DNA from 2 places in the Paraburkholderia phytofirmans OLGA172 genome. Region 1 is predicted to be linked to the other one. Evidence: predicted binding sites of a transcription regulator. Region 1 holds the regulator's gene; the other holds the start of a gene.

Region 1 (7,075 bases):
CATCGGGCAGCGCGGCTTCGGTCTGCTGCAACTGCCGCGTGAGAATCACGCCGTCCGCACGCAGATGGGCGACATCGGCATACGCCTGGTTCAGGCGCGACTGATATTCATCGCGCAGGCGCTGACGTGTCGCTTTTTCGATCGCGACGTTGCCCTGGTTACGATTGAAGATCGGCAGGCTCAGATTGATCTGGAAGCCGCTGGTGTAAATGTTCGAGGTGTCGCGCGCGCGGACGAAACCTACGGAGAGGCTTGGGAACTGGCTGAGAATCGCCGCGCGGTATTTCTGCTCCTGCGCTTCATAGCCCGCTTGCAGTGCGATCAGGTCCGGGCGGCGTTGGGCGAGTTTGGCCAATGCTGCGTCGAGCGTCGCGTCGGGCAGTTCGATCGCGTCGTCGCTGCCGGCAAGTTGCAACTGCACTTCGGGTGAGAGGCCGAGCAGCGCGTTCAGATCGTGATGAGTCTGTTCCGCAGCCCGTTCGGCGTCGGTGTACTGCTTGCGTGCGTCGCTGTATGCGGTGAGCGCCGCGGTCAGCGTGTCGTCGGTCAGATTGCCGTCGCGGTGCGCTTCGGCCATGCGCTCGTAGCGCGTGCGCGCGAGGTCGCGCTGCTGTTGCAGCAGCGGCAGCGTGTCCTGCTGGAAGCGCGTCTTGATGAACAACTGCCGCGCCTGGGCGACGATCTGCCATTCCTGCCACAGCAGGCCGAGATCGGTCTTGGCCACCGTCGCGTCGGCGGATTGTTTGTTGGCGCTGCGCAGCACGATCGCCATCACGTCGATGCTCAAACCATAATTGAACGCGCGCGTGAAGCCTTCGGCGCCGGGATAGTCGCTCGCGACGCTCAGTTGCGGGTCGGGCAGCAGTCCGGCTGAATAAGCCTGCGCCCGGGCGATGCCGAGGTCGTCGCGAGCCAGCTTCAGGTCGGGATTGTTCGCCACCGCCAGCATGGCGACTTCGTCGATGTCGAATCCGTCGGACGGATCGAAACGATGCGCGGCCAGCTCGGGCAGCGGCATGGTCGACGGATCGATCTGGATGCGTTCGAGCGAACGGGCCGAGGTCGACGTATCCTGCGGCGCGAGTGGTTCGCGGTGATACCACGCGCATCCGCCGAGCAGCATCGCGCAAATTGGCACCAGCGCGCGCAACCGTGCTGCGGGGGCGGCCGCCGATCTGGCCGCAAGCGAGGCGGCCAGACCGACCGGTCGCCTCGCTGCTGAGCAAGCCGCTGAAATGGCCGCTGCGGCGGCGTTGAAAACGGGCAAATCCGGCTCCTGAAAAAAAGGTGAGGCAGCCGCGAGCGGACGTCGCAGAACAGGTGCCGATTCTGCTCATGGAGAGCTTAAGGAACGCTTAACCGGAATTTAAGCGTCCGATAAGCCTCCCTTCAGCGTCGCCTAAGCTTCTCTTAAGGAGGACATAAGGAAGCGTTAAGCTAACGGGCTGGACAATGCCGGCAAACTGGAGAGAGGAGAGACCATGCGTCTGCTACTCGTCGAAGACGACGACATGATTGCGGAGACGGTATTGGGCGCAATGCGCCGTTCGGGCTACGCGATCGACTGGGCCGAAGACGGCCGCGCGGCAGAGTTGTCGCTGGGTAACGGCGTCTACGACCTCGTGCTGCTCGATCTTGGCTTGCCGAAGAAGGACGGCATCGACGTGCTCAATGCCTACCGTAAGAGCGGCGGTGCCGCGCCGGTGATCATCCTGACTGCGCGCGATGCGGTCGACGATCGGATTCGCGGCCTCGATGCGGGCGCCGACGATTATCTGATCAAACCATTCGACCTCGACGAGCTGGCCGCGCGGGTGCGCGCGCTGTTGCGGCGGCGCACCGGCCAGAAGCAACCCATCTATGCGCACGGCGAACTCACACTCGATCCCGCGGCACACGAAGTCACCAAAAGCGGCGCAGTGCTGCCGCTCGTGCCGCGCGAGTTCGCCTTGCTGCAGGCGCTGATCGAAGAACCCACGCGCGTGTTCACCAAGGCCGAGCTGGAAGAGAAGTTATACGGCTGGGGCGAAGAGGTGGGCAGCAACACCATCGAAGTGCACGTGCACAGTTTGCGGCGCAAGATCGGCGCGGAGCAGGTGGTGACCGTGCGCGGCGTGGGCTACCGTCTGAAGAGGTGCTGATGACGTCGATTCGCCGCTGGCTGCTGGGCTGGCTGATTTTCGGGCTGGCCGCGGCTTCGGGCGTGGCGGGCTTCGGCATCTTTCACACCGCGCGCGAAGAAGCGAGTGAACTGTTCGACTACGAGCTGCGCACGGTGGCGCTGTCCTTGCCATCGAACCTGGCCGGTGCGAGCGACGGCGAGCATCGCAATCCCGACCTGGGCGATCTGGCCGACGATCGGGTCGTGATCGAGATCTGGGACCGGTCTGGCGAGCTCATTTATCACTCGATGCAGGCGCCGGTATTCTCGCGTTTGCCTGCGGGCTTCAGCACGGTCAAGCGCGGCGAGAATCATTGGCGCGCGTTCGGGTTGGAACAGCGCGACCGTTATATCCAGGTTGCGCAGCCGATCTCCGTACGCGAAGACCTTGCGCTGCAACTGGCGCTGCATACGTTGTGGCCGCTCGGTGTGCTGGTGCCGGTGACGATCGTGCTGGTGCTGTTGGTGGTGGCAAAGGGGCTGGCGCCGATCGGCGGGCTGACGCGCGCGCTGACGACCCGGTCGCTCGATTCGCTGGAGCCGCTGCGTCTTGACGGCACCGTGCCGGTCGAAATCAAGCCGCTGGTGGGAGCGCTCAATGATCTGCTGCAACGCCTGAACGTTGCTTCGCAGGCGCAGCGCACGTTTATCGCCGATGCCGCGCATGAGCTGCGCTCGCCGCTTGCCGCGCTGAAGCTGCAACTGCAGGCGGCTTCCCGCGACGGCTCGTTAAAGGGCGAAGGGCAAACGCTGGAGCGCGTCGAGGGGCGGGTCAACCGGATCATTCACCTGGTGCAGCAGTTGTTGACGTTGGCGCGTGAGGATGCACATCCGGTGACGTCGATGGTGTCGGTGAGTTTGCGCCGCATCGGCGAGCAGGCGGTGGGGGATTTTTCGCTGCTCGCGGAGACCAAGGAGATCGATCTCGGGCTCGAGTGTGAAGACGCCCGTGCGGACTACGATGCTTATACGGTACTGGCTGAGCCGCATGGGATGAGTGTGTTGCTGGGGAATCTGATCAACAACGCGATCCGGCATACGCCGCGGGGCGGGCGTGTAGATCTGATTCTGAAGCGCTCTGGCGAGCGGGTGGGGTTTGACGTGGTGGATAGCGGGTCCGGGATACCGGAGGCTGAAATCGAGCGGGTTTTCGATCGGTTTTATCGCGGGGAGGAAGCCCAGGGCGAGGGCAGCGGGCTTGGGCTGGCGATTGTGGCGCGGATCGCCGCGCGGCATCAGCTTGGGCTTTCCTTGCGGAATAATGTTGGGCGGAGTGGTTTGTGTGTTTCGGTTTTTGGCCTGACGGCGTTGGGCTTTCCTTGAGCCCCAGCCCCTATTCATCGACTTGCTGGCCGCCCACATCACCTCGCCGAGCACAATGTCGCCAAATGGCGCGCCTGCGGATCGAATCCAACACGTACCTGTTTAGGGCGCACTTAGCGTTTTCCATCCCTTGCAACCTGAATTGCGGCGCACCATGATTCATTCAGACCGCACTTCTCGCGGAATGGGAGAAAAATCATGGCGAGCTACCAAAAAATCCTGTTGTGCTACGACGGCTCGCGCGAAGGCCGCAAAGCGTTACGTTGCGGCGCCGACCTCGCGTTGGATCTGAAGGCGGAAACGCACTTATTGTCAGTGGTCGACATGCGCTCGACCATTGCGCAAAGTGCGGGCCTGCTGACCGATGTGGCCTGTGGCAGCTTCGAAAAAACGGCCCGCGACATCCTGCAGGAAGGGGTGGACTGGCTCACCGAACGCGGCGTGACCGCGCAAGGGCATTTTGCGTTTGGCCATCCGATCGATGAGATCGCCAACCTGGCGAACGAATTGCATGTCGACCTCGTGGTGGTCGGCCATCGTTGCCGCACCGGTCTGGCACGATGGTGGATGGGTGCGGGGAATACCCCGCTGCTGGATCGGGTCTCGTGCAGCATTCTGGTGGCGTGCTCGTCCGCGCAGGAGCAGCAGCAAGCGGCGGCTTGACGCACAGCGGTGGTGGGGCGCGCACTGGGCTGAAAGGGCCACGTGGGCCGAGCGGTCGTTCGATCAGGGCGACCGCGTCGGTCAAACTATGATTCGCTCAAGTCGATAGCGCCTGCCAGACGATCACTCGTTCAGATTGACCGCGGCCAGCTTCCATGTGAACAAGCCTTCGCGCCGCAAGATCGCCGAGTAACGCGCGTCACCGGCGCCATGCTGATAGGTAACGACGAATTCGTTCAGGCTGCGATAGCCCGCAGTGGTTTGCGGTGGTTGCGGTGGCGTCGCGTTGTTCTCGTTATTAGCTGTGCCGTTGGCCGTATTGCCGGCAACAGGGGGCGCGGGTTCCGGTGCGGGCGCCGCTGAGACCGGCGGAACAGGCGGCCGTTCGCCCGGGTTGCCGCGCGGCGGCATGCCGTTCAGCAATGCCGCAACGCCGTCGGGAGTCGCATAAGCGTCGACCAGCGGACCAATCAATGCCGCGCCGATCATTGCGCCAATCGTGGCGAACGGATTGCCGCTGCCATGCGCGTCGAGCCGACGTGTTAACAAACCGGTGACCTGCTGCTTCAGGCTCTCGCGCAATGCGGGAAAGTCGACGTATTCATTGACGGTTTGCACATCACGCGCATCCGCCGCGCGTTTAAGGTTATTCAGCGCCATGTAGGGCGACGCGTAACCGAACCCCAACAAGGCAATCACCACAATTGCAATCAAAGCGACAATCAGCGGCCGGATGCCGCTGCGTCTCGTGCGAGTTGAAACTGCCATCGGGTGGGATTCTCCATCAGGTGTGATCTAACGTGGACCGCGGCCACGCGAAAACGATCCCAGACGATGCCATATCCGAGAGGCCGCGGGCGGCCGAAAGACCTTAGGCCGCGCTTCGCACGCCGCATGCCGCTGGCCGCTCGCCGCACAGCCGCACAGCCGCAGTGGAATGCAGTGCACGGGCAGTGCAGCCGCAGTGCCGCTTATGATTCGAACACCGCGCCGTGCACATTGGCCTCGTCGGCGATGCAACGATCGATCATGCGGCACACGGCGTCTACCGTGCCGACCATGATCAGCCGTGACGGCCCGTGATAGACGCGCACCGGCGCGCGACGCGCAGGTTCAGCCGTATTCAGCCCCGAATTCAACGACACGCGAGCAAAAGCCGGCAGCGAGGAGGGCAAGCCCGATACGCCGGCCGGCGTGTCGAACAGCGATGGAGTACTCGCCGAGGACGCCTCGATCAGTGAGCAGGGCACCAGTTTGCGCAGATGGCGCAAACGACCGAACTGGCGAAAAGGCAGCAGGCGGGCAAGGCGTTCCATGAGTCTCTCCAGGCGATTCAACGTTAGGGCAGCTTTGGGGTGGAGCACGAGCGGGGGTTAGAACTCACCCGGGCGGATCAGCCCGACGGCGATACCCTCGAGCGCGAACTCCGCACTGCCGGTTTCAACGAAGATGTTGTCGTAGTCGGGGTTCTCGGCGATCAGCTCGATACCGTTCGGCCGGCGCTTCAAGCGCTTGACCGTCACCTCGTCGCCCAAGCGCGCGATGATGATCTGGCCGTCTTTGGCTTCGCTTTTCTTCTGCACCGCGAGCAGGTCGCCGTCGAAGATGCCCGCGTCGCGCATGGACAGCCCACGTACCTTCAGCAGATAGTCCGGCTTGCTCGAGAACAGCGCCGGGTCGCACGCGTAGTGCTGCGAGATATGTTCCTGCGCAAGGATCGGGCTACCCGCTGCAACGCGGCCGATCAGCGGCAGCGACAGTTGCATGATGCTGGCGTGCGGCAGCGTGAACTGGTACGGCGAATCTTCCGGCCCCGCCAGCAGACGAATGCCGCGCGATGCGCCGGCCGCGAGTTCGATCACGCCCTTGCGAGCCAGCGCCCGCAAATGTTCTTCTGCCGAGTTGGCCGAACTGAACCCCAGCTCGGCGGCGATCTCCGCGCGGGTGGGCGGAAAGCCGGTGCGTTCGATGGCCCGGCGGATCAGATCGAAAACCTGCTGCTGTCGTGCGGTGAGTTTGGTCATGGCGCTACTGTATGTATGAACAGGTGACTGTATTTTTATACAGTATTCCGCGCAATTCAAGCTTTACTTTAAGTTCGCGGCCCGGGGTGGCGTTCCAGCGTCGGAAATGGATGTCTTAATACCCATTTTCGTGCTGCAACGCCTTATCTGGCCGTCATTACCACTTTTGCGTATTAAAAAATGAAGAAACATTATTATTAATGATGAAAGCGCTTCGATAGACTGCCCTTCGAGTTGGCGCTCATGTGCACGTGACCGCGACGCAAAACAACACCACGCTGTTTCAGCGGACCACAACGCGGAGAAAGTTGGCATGAACCATCAAGGCACGGGGCTGGCAGGCAGGACCAGACAACTCATCGCGGCGCTCGCATTGGGCGCAGCCGGCACGATCGCCGCGCTCGGCGTCACGACACAGGGGCATGCAGCCGAGACGACGCTGCTGAACGTCTCGTACGACCCGACACGCGAGCTGTACCAGGACGTCAATCAGGCATTCGGCAAGGAATGGAAGGCCAAAACGGGCGAGACGGTCACCTTCAGGCAGTCGCACGGCGGCTCGGGTGCGCAAGCACGCTCGGTGCTGGACGGTTTGCAGGCGGACGTCGTGACGCTGGCTCTTGCCTACGACATCGACGCGCTGGCCAACAAGGGTTTGCTCGACAAAGGCTGGCAAAAGCGTTTGCCGGACAACGCCTCGCCGTACACGTCGACGATCGTGTTTCTGGTGCGCAAGGGCAACCCGAAGCACCTCAAGGATTGGGACGATCTGATCAAGCCGGGTGTGTCGATCGTCACGCCGAATCCGAAGACATCGGGTGGCGCGCGCTGGAACTACCTGGCCGCATGGGCCTATGCCGAACATCAGCCGGGCGGCAACGATCAGAAGGCCAGGGAATTCGTC
Region 2 (7,075 bases), on a different replicon from region 1:
CAGGAGGTATGTCTATGCCCTTACAGGCATACAGAAAATTGCTACTCGCGTTGCGACTTGGGCAAATATGCTCGGCGAATTAGCTCATCGCGTGAGCCGTATCGCTTTACAGCGTCGTGGACTGTCGAACGCGTGGCCCCGGTAAATCGCATGGCGTCAGCCTGTGTCATTCCGTCAACGAGTACGGCCCTCGCGGCATGGTTTGCGGGGCTATTCCGGTCGCCGCCGAGCAGTATTGTGAGCACGTCGAATTGCTCGCCTGTCATATGATTCATTTACCTACAAGAAGGCCGCCCGAACGGCCGGAAAGTGTCTCGAACCGGCGTTCCGCGTTACCGGCCTGCCGGCGACGTGTCACGCCAAGGACGCGATCTCAATTAGCCTTAGCGTGCCCCGTACTTCACTGCGAGTAGTGCGGTGATCACGAACATGGCTCCGAATTCCAAAAACGATCGCAGCCAACAGCACGCCTTTTATTAGGCAGACTCCAGAGAGTCAGAATCGAATCCGATCCGGCTTGATTCCGTCGGCCAGCAGGTTTGCCTCAACATGACTGATGATTTTGTTCCCGCGCCAGGCCTTAGAGAAACGAAAGCCAGTAACGCGCATGACCGGCGCAACAATGTGAGCTGCCGCGCGCATCAATTCGTAGTGAAGTCGCAGGATTATCAAGTTAGGGGTCTCCACATTTCGAGGTGGCTTTTTGTTTGTTCCGGGCATCAACGGACCTCGCATTCGGATCCGTGACCAGAGGCACCGCAACGCTCGCGGAGCAACGCGGCTTCAGCTTCATGGACCTCGACTGGCATCACTTTCGCGCCAGCATACTGAAGATATCTGGCACGATGCCGACCATTTGTGAAGCCAGCTACCGGGACCTTCTCGATTCGAGGTGTAGCGAATCCCAGGAGCCTACGGTGCGTCCTTGTCCGGATTGAAAATCCAACGACGGGCATTTCACAGGCGCCTTCCTTCGGGTCCAGGAACTGCCGGATACCTTCCCGTTTCGTTTCGGTCCATTCCGTAGGCCGACCAATTACCAGCTGGTCGCGTTCGAAGCAGCCCATCAGCCGCTTCACGTCGACCAGCACAACCGTGTAGCCAGCAGCGTGTTCATGGCTACGTTTGAATTCGACATACGCGTACGGCGTGTGGGTAACGCCGAGGTGAACCCGCCAGGTTTTTTTTTTCATGGAAGCCTAATTTCCGACTAGCAAACCGCTTTGCAACAGATCGTCAGGTCGTTTGTTAGCAAGATGCTATTGCGTCGAGGAACGATCCAGTTCTCATGCTGAGTGTTCCATGTGCCAAAGTGTCGCCCCGCGACCGCGCACGCCACGTCAATGGCAGCACGGTCCCCGTGCGCCTTGACCGTCAGGTCGCCGCTAGGCAGTGTGCTTACGTGGATTTCGCCGTTACAGCCGGGTACTTTGTAGATGCTCATGGCTATCTCCTCCTTTGCCTGGATGAATTACCGCCAAACAGTGATGCTTCGATTGACCGGTAGGAACTCGCTAAATCCGAGGTCCGTATCGATCTTTACATTGACACCAAGTACGGTGACTCCGACCACGGTTGCCAGTCGGCCACACTCGCTGCCAATCTGCACCGTAGAAGGTCGTATCGCATCGCCAACAGTGACGTCCTTGCAGGCCACCTGTTGTTGTTCCGTCGTCACTCTGCTTACCCTTGATTGAGATGTTTATCGTGACCACTGATTCGCCGCTCAGAAGCGTTGAACGGCCTAGTCGTTTCCATACGAGTGCGGTCGGCTTGACTCATTGGCTATGCAGTATTTTCACAAAGCGATCGGGCCATATAACCACGAGCGCATAGCGGACTATGAAGCACATCCCGACTGCGGCCGCCGCGAAAGCCGCCCAGCCAAGTCCTGCGGTCACGCGCAGCTGCATGGCAGCCACGGGCACCAGCCCGCCGCTCGTAGCCGCCTTCGGCGCGGTCACGACAGCGAGTCCGGAGAGCGCAGCGCTTGATGCCAGCGACAGAAACATCCCGCGGGCTGCTCGCTTTTGCGCGACCACCATCGGATTAGCCAAAGGTACGTCGAAGAGCATGCACGAGAGCGCAAGCCCTAGGAATCGATCGGCGAGATTTCGCATCACACGTGCCCTTTTCCTTATTTCCTGTCAGCTGCGCTTGGCAGTGGAAGCTTGCAGCATCAGGAGAGTCATGTACGGGCGCTGTTCGTCCGTCGTGGCTGTCAGCGTCCCGTCCCTAGCTTCCCAATGGATGCCACCAATGATTCCCGGCAAACCTGACGTAGAGTTAGGCGAACCCAATTTCTCGGTCAGGCTCTTCACGATCGGATCGAACGCATTGCCGGCGATCTCAACCGAGAAGCTCTTTAGAAAGCCATCTGAATTATCAAACGCAAACTGCTGCTCAGCGCTTGTGAAGTTCCCAATGGTGACCTGGGAGCGTACTCGCGCCCCTGCGGAATCCAGGCTGGTCCACGTGCAGAACGTGAGCGTCGTGCTTGGCGGGAGACCCGAGACCTGATCAAACGCGGCGTCGCCGTCTCCACGACAATACAAGGACGATCCGGAAGGTGAGGCTGTCTTAACCGCATCCTGCGTCATACCAGGGTGGACGCCAAGCAGTTCGATGTGATCGGGTTTGCCGCAGCCCGCGAGAGTGAGCGCTGCAGCGCAGGAAAGCGCTGCGAAGTAGATCTTTGAACGAATCGTCATACGTGCGTGCCCGTTTTATTTGTTGATTTTAATCATGCTTGGTACTGATTTAAGTTAGGTATGAATATACGCCTCCAAAGACGTATCTTCAAGAGAAATTGCCATCTGTGATCGGCCGGCTGGGCATTCGAAATCTGCGGATGGAAACGCCCCTCGCCCCTCAATATCGGCAATGTCAGCCCAAATCTTGATCGCATAGTGTTTGGCGCGAGTGGACGTCTGTACGAGGCACATCCCGGCTGCGGGCGGGAAATCGCCGACCGCGGCGGGTCGCATCAAAAGCCATAGGGAAAGCGCGCGCCGTCCTCATTGGCGCGCGCTTCTTTACGTCAGTAACAAGCCGATCAACATAAGCGCAGCTGCGAGCGTGAGGCTGCGTTGATACTCCTGTCGGATCGCACCGAATAGGCACGCCACCAGTCCAGCCGAGACAAAGAGACTCTGCAACATCGTTACCTCCTTTGATGGGTTCGTTGCAGAGAGGGATGTCAAACAGGCGTAGATAACCTGCGAGGCGGGTGCGCGTCGTGGCCCGCCGGCGGGCACGCCAGACGTGACGAATGGTCGATGTTTCGGCGCGGTTGTGGACGGGGAGTGCGCCGGTCGCCGAAAAGAGCATTATTCTGTATGGATATACAGGTGTTGACATGGGCGCTCTACCCGCTTCGCTCGACGCGATACACCCAGGCTTATGGCGAGCCTCACAACTCGGCCGTGCCAGCGGGCACACGGTCGATACGGGCTATGAGGCGCTCTCTGCCGAGCTTCCGGGCGGAGGGTGGCCCCAAGGGGCGCTTGCCGAGCCGCTGATCCAGCAGACTGGCATTGGTGAGCTTCGGCTGCTCGCGCCGGCGCTAGCCACCGTAGGCGGTCGCCCCCTCGCCTTCCTGCAGCCGCCGCAACTGCTGAATGCTCTAGCGCTCCCGCACATAGGCGTTCCGGTCGACAAGGTCTTGCTGCTGCGCCCGAGGCTAAGTGCCGATGCGCTATGGTCGGCCGAGCAGATTCTGAAGGCCGGGAGCTGCGGCGCACTCATTTTCTGGCAGGAGGCGATCCGGGCGGACTCGTTGCGGCGCCTTCAACTCGCGGCACGCTCAGGCAGCGCGCTCTTTTTCGTGGTCAGGCCGCTGATCCGGGCCACAGATCCGTCGCCGGCGGAGCTTCGGCTCACGGTCCGACCAAGGCCCGAGGGCGTCAGTGTGGAAGTGATCAAGCGCAAGGGGCCTTCAATGGCAGGCAACCTGCCCATCGAACTGCGCCCCTCGCCGCTTCTTCTCAGCCCGCACCGACGCACCGCACGCGTAATGCCTGACAAAGCAATGGAACTGGTCGGCGAACGTCGTTGAACTGGCGTCCGTGGTCGACGCCCGGGAGTGCCTGTGTCGCACGCAGCTATTGCTAAGCGCGGTTGGGAATGTCGAACTTCACGCCATCGTCCCACTCCACGGTCACAGGGGATCCGCAGACGTCGCACGTTGTTTCTTCCCCGTCGTGCGCTTCATCGGGGAGCCGCCGTTGACCGCTATGCCCGCACGCTTTGCAACGATACGTGTACAGAACATCGCTCCGATCGGTCATCGCACTTTCCTCCGCTGGCTATTGTCTATCGGGTCTTCAACTGCGCACGTACAGTCTCGACGTGTTTGGGCGGCACCGAGAACGTCGCGTGCTCGAGCTGCAAGAACTTCATCATTGCGACGATTCGGTGCCGGCCATCAGTCAGCGTGGCCTTGCCCTGCTCAACTCCCATGTATGGCGTGTAGCACCATCCTTCGCTGAGGTCGCGACGAACCCGGCTCCAGCGTGCGGGATTCAGGTGCAGGCGTTCGCTCGGCGGCATCGTGTCCAGAGCGCTCTGCAGGTCTATCGTGACGAGCTGGAAGTCCCTGCAGATCGGAGGTACACGGAACTCAATATCACGCGTTGGATAGTCGTGCTTGAGGCACGGCGGCAGATCCTCCATCGCTTCGAACCTGTACCACTCGTCGCCGAACGTTTCATTGCCGGCCGCGAACTTCATGTAAAAGTACATCGACACGCCTTCAGGCGCAGGCGGCAGCATTTTTGTTGGCATTCTCAGAATCCGTATGGTTGTTCTTGCCAGCGTTTCAGCACGCGGTAATCATGTTCCGGCAGCACGATCAGGCCGTCTTCGGCCGCAGAAACGATGCGTTCAAGCGCGCCGGCTTTCACCAGGTTGCCGTGAAGGCCATAGAAATACCAGCTGAACGGCACGCCGATACGCTCATCGAACTTGTTCAACCGGCCAAACAGCGCATAGTCGTCCATGTTGCGGATCTTTTCGACGGCCGCGACCTTTCGGTTGTGGCCCCACTGCGGGATGAAGTACAGATGACGCGGCTGGCTTTTGTCGGCCTGGTAACCCTGTGAATCCTGTGGCTCAAACACCCATCGCCGGCAGATCCGTTCGCCGCTGCTGCCCGCGCTGGACTCAGACCAGTCGTCAAAAAACCGTTGCGATTTGTTCGGATATTTGTCGAACCCCGGATGAAACTCGGCAAACGATTGGGTCCCGGATTCGCCTGTCTGCAGATTAGTGAATTTGAGACGACGAGCTGCTGCGACACGCCGCTCCTCATCGGCACACGCCGCGGCCACGCGAAGGAATATCTGCATGTCGATGGCATCATAAAGACGGTATCGCTCTGCGCCCAACGGCCGAGGCTCGATCGGATCCCCGAGATAGTCGTGATACACGAGAAGATCGTTCGGAGTCTGCGGCCGCCGCCAGTTGGCGGTTGTGAAGAGGTTTCTGGTGATCGCCTCGGTCTCGGTGAAGATGCGCAACTGCGTGAAGTTGTCCAGAGCGCCGCCGCGGTCGTGGGCGAAGAAATGCAATACCGGCTGGACTTCGGACAGCAGATAGCCCTTGTCCTTGTTGCGCTCCCACACAGCGGCGACGTCGCCGTTGTGCGCCTCAATCTCGGCCTTGACCCATTCGCGATAGCTCTCCGCGATCTTCGCTCCGGACGCATCAAAGACAGCGCCGGGATGCGCCCCGTAAGTGTCGCGCGACGTCACGTACGCTACCGACCTGTACTCGCTGCGAGTAGCAAGCGTGGCCAGCAGTGCGGCATGGCGCGGCTCGACCCGGGCCGAGGCTACGATGGTTTCGAGGACATCCGTCTGGACGCAGTATTCGTGCTTCATGTCTGTACCTTTGTTCGTGCCTACTCGTCGTCGATCGGGTCGTTAAAAGTCGGGCTGTCGCTGCCTGTGCGATTCACGCCAGGCGTGACCTTGTGCCAATGGAAATCGTCAGCGGACTTCCCGGCGGTATTTGCAAGATGTACGGCTTCCTCGAACGTCGTCGTGGGATCGAGCCACACTTTGGCCTCTTCGAGCGTCAGCACAAGAGGGCGCCGGTCGTGAACGTCGAGCATGCCGCTATCGGCCGCGGCGGTCACGATGACAAACCCGAACACAACGCCGGGCGTTTCTGACGGAACTGCGTCCGGCCGCACGCTGCTTAGCCCCGCAAAATAGACAGGAGGCCCGTCATTCGATTTGATGAAGTAGGGCTGCTTTCTGCCGTCAACGGTGACCCATTCGTACCAGCCGTCAGCGGGAACCAAGACCCGCCCCGAGCTGAACATCCATTTCCAAGTACTCGATCCAGCTTTGTCCATCCGCGCGTTGACCATCATTTTGGTCTTTCTGGCCACCGCCCATGCGGGCCGAAATCCCCATAATTCAAGTCGCGGGCCGTCCGGGCCGATGATCGGCTGTTTTGTGCCCGGTGAAACGTTCCAGCTCGGCCGGAAAATCTCCGCGTGGCCGGCAAATCGCTCATCGCCAGCGTCAGACATCAGTGGCTCGACGTAAAACAGATCCTTCTGCCCGCGTGAATAACGCCCACACATGATGAACCTCCGGCGACGGCAGTTTGCTAGAAGAGCGACGACTGTTCCGACGGCCGTGTATCCGGCTTTTGTGCCTTGTCGGGCTCGCTCATACGGACCATCAGCGGCACGCCCATGCGGTCGATCGTCAGACTCAGCCCGTAGATCCCGGGACCGAGGTGTGTCAACCGCTTCCAGCTCGGCATGAAGCCCCGATCACGGGCCATCCTGGTTATGTCTGCCCGGCTGATGCCCTTCAGGCAGTCCCGGACGAACTGAGCCCCGGCCGCTGGCATCAGGTCGGCTGGAAAGATGTCGGGCAAACCGAAGGATTCAAGCCGCTCCATGGGCCACCCCTGCGTATTGCGTAACGAATCTCGTACGACCAATCATGGATCATGAAAACTCCCGATTCCTGAAAACTGTCGGTTAATGACTCGATACATAAACGCAACTAACTATCGGCTTTTCCATCTGCCCCCACTGCACACGCTCCCGGCC

What was found. Region 1 encodes LexA, which represses DNA repair genes until DNA is damaged. Its sites were predicted from a motif close to ACTGTATNNNNATACAGT; they were not measured.
Positions count from the first base shown of each region.
Region 2: the regulator LexA is predicted to act here: its motif matches at 3,334-3,351, upstream of imuA (translesion DNA synthesis-associated protein ImuA).

Region 1 is NZ_CP014578.1:2,167,094-2,174,168, forward strand. Features, by position in the region: gene AYM40_RS09270 (TolC family protein) at 1-1,267, opposite strand, end outside; gene AYM40_RS09275 (response regulator) at 1,482-2,141, shown strand; gene AYM40_RS09280 (ATP-binding protein) at 2,141-3,484, shown strand; gene AYM40_RS09285 (universal stress protein) at 3,683-4,147, shown strand; gene AYM40_RS09290 (DUF2939 domain-containing protein) at 4,271-4,915, opposite strand; gene AYM40_RS09295 (hypothetical protein) at 5,119-5,463, opposite strand; gene lexA (transcriptional repressor LexA) at 5,521-6,171, opposite strand; gene AYM40_RS09305 (sulfate ABC transporter substrate-binding protein) at 6,485-7,075, shown strand, end outside.
Region 2 is NZ_CP014581.1:91,173-98,247, forward strand. Features, by position in the region: gene AYM40_RS37475 (plasmid fertility inhibition factor family protein) at 720-1,193, opposite strand; gene AYM40_RS41715 (hypothetical protein) at 1,211-1,444, opposite strand; gene AYM40_RS37485 (hypothetical protein) at 1,779-2,123, opposite strand; gene AYM40_RS37490 (hypothetical protein) at 2,148-2,711, opposite strand; gene AYM40_RS43370 (hypothetical protein) at 3,036-3,161, opposite strand; gene imuA (translesion DNA synthesis-associated protein ImuA) at 3,359-4,057, shown strand; gene AYM40_RS37505 (hypothetical protein) at 4,315-4,785, opposite strand; gene AYM40_RS37510 (hypothetical protein) at 4,788-5,753, opposite strand; gene AYM40_RS37515 (SOS response-associated peptidase) at 5,903-6,595, opposite strand; gene AYM40_RS37520 (hypothetical protein) at 6,622-6,921, opposite strand.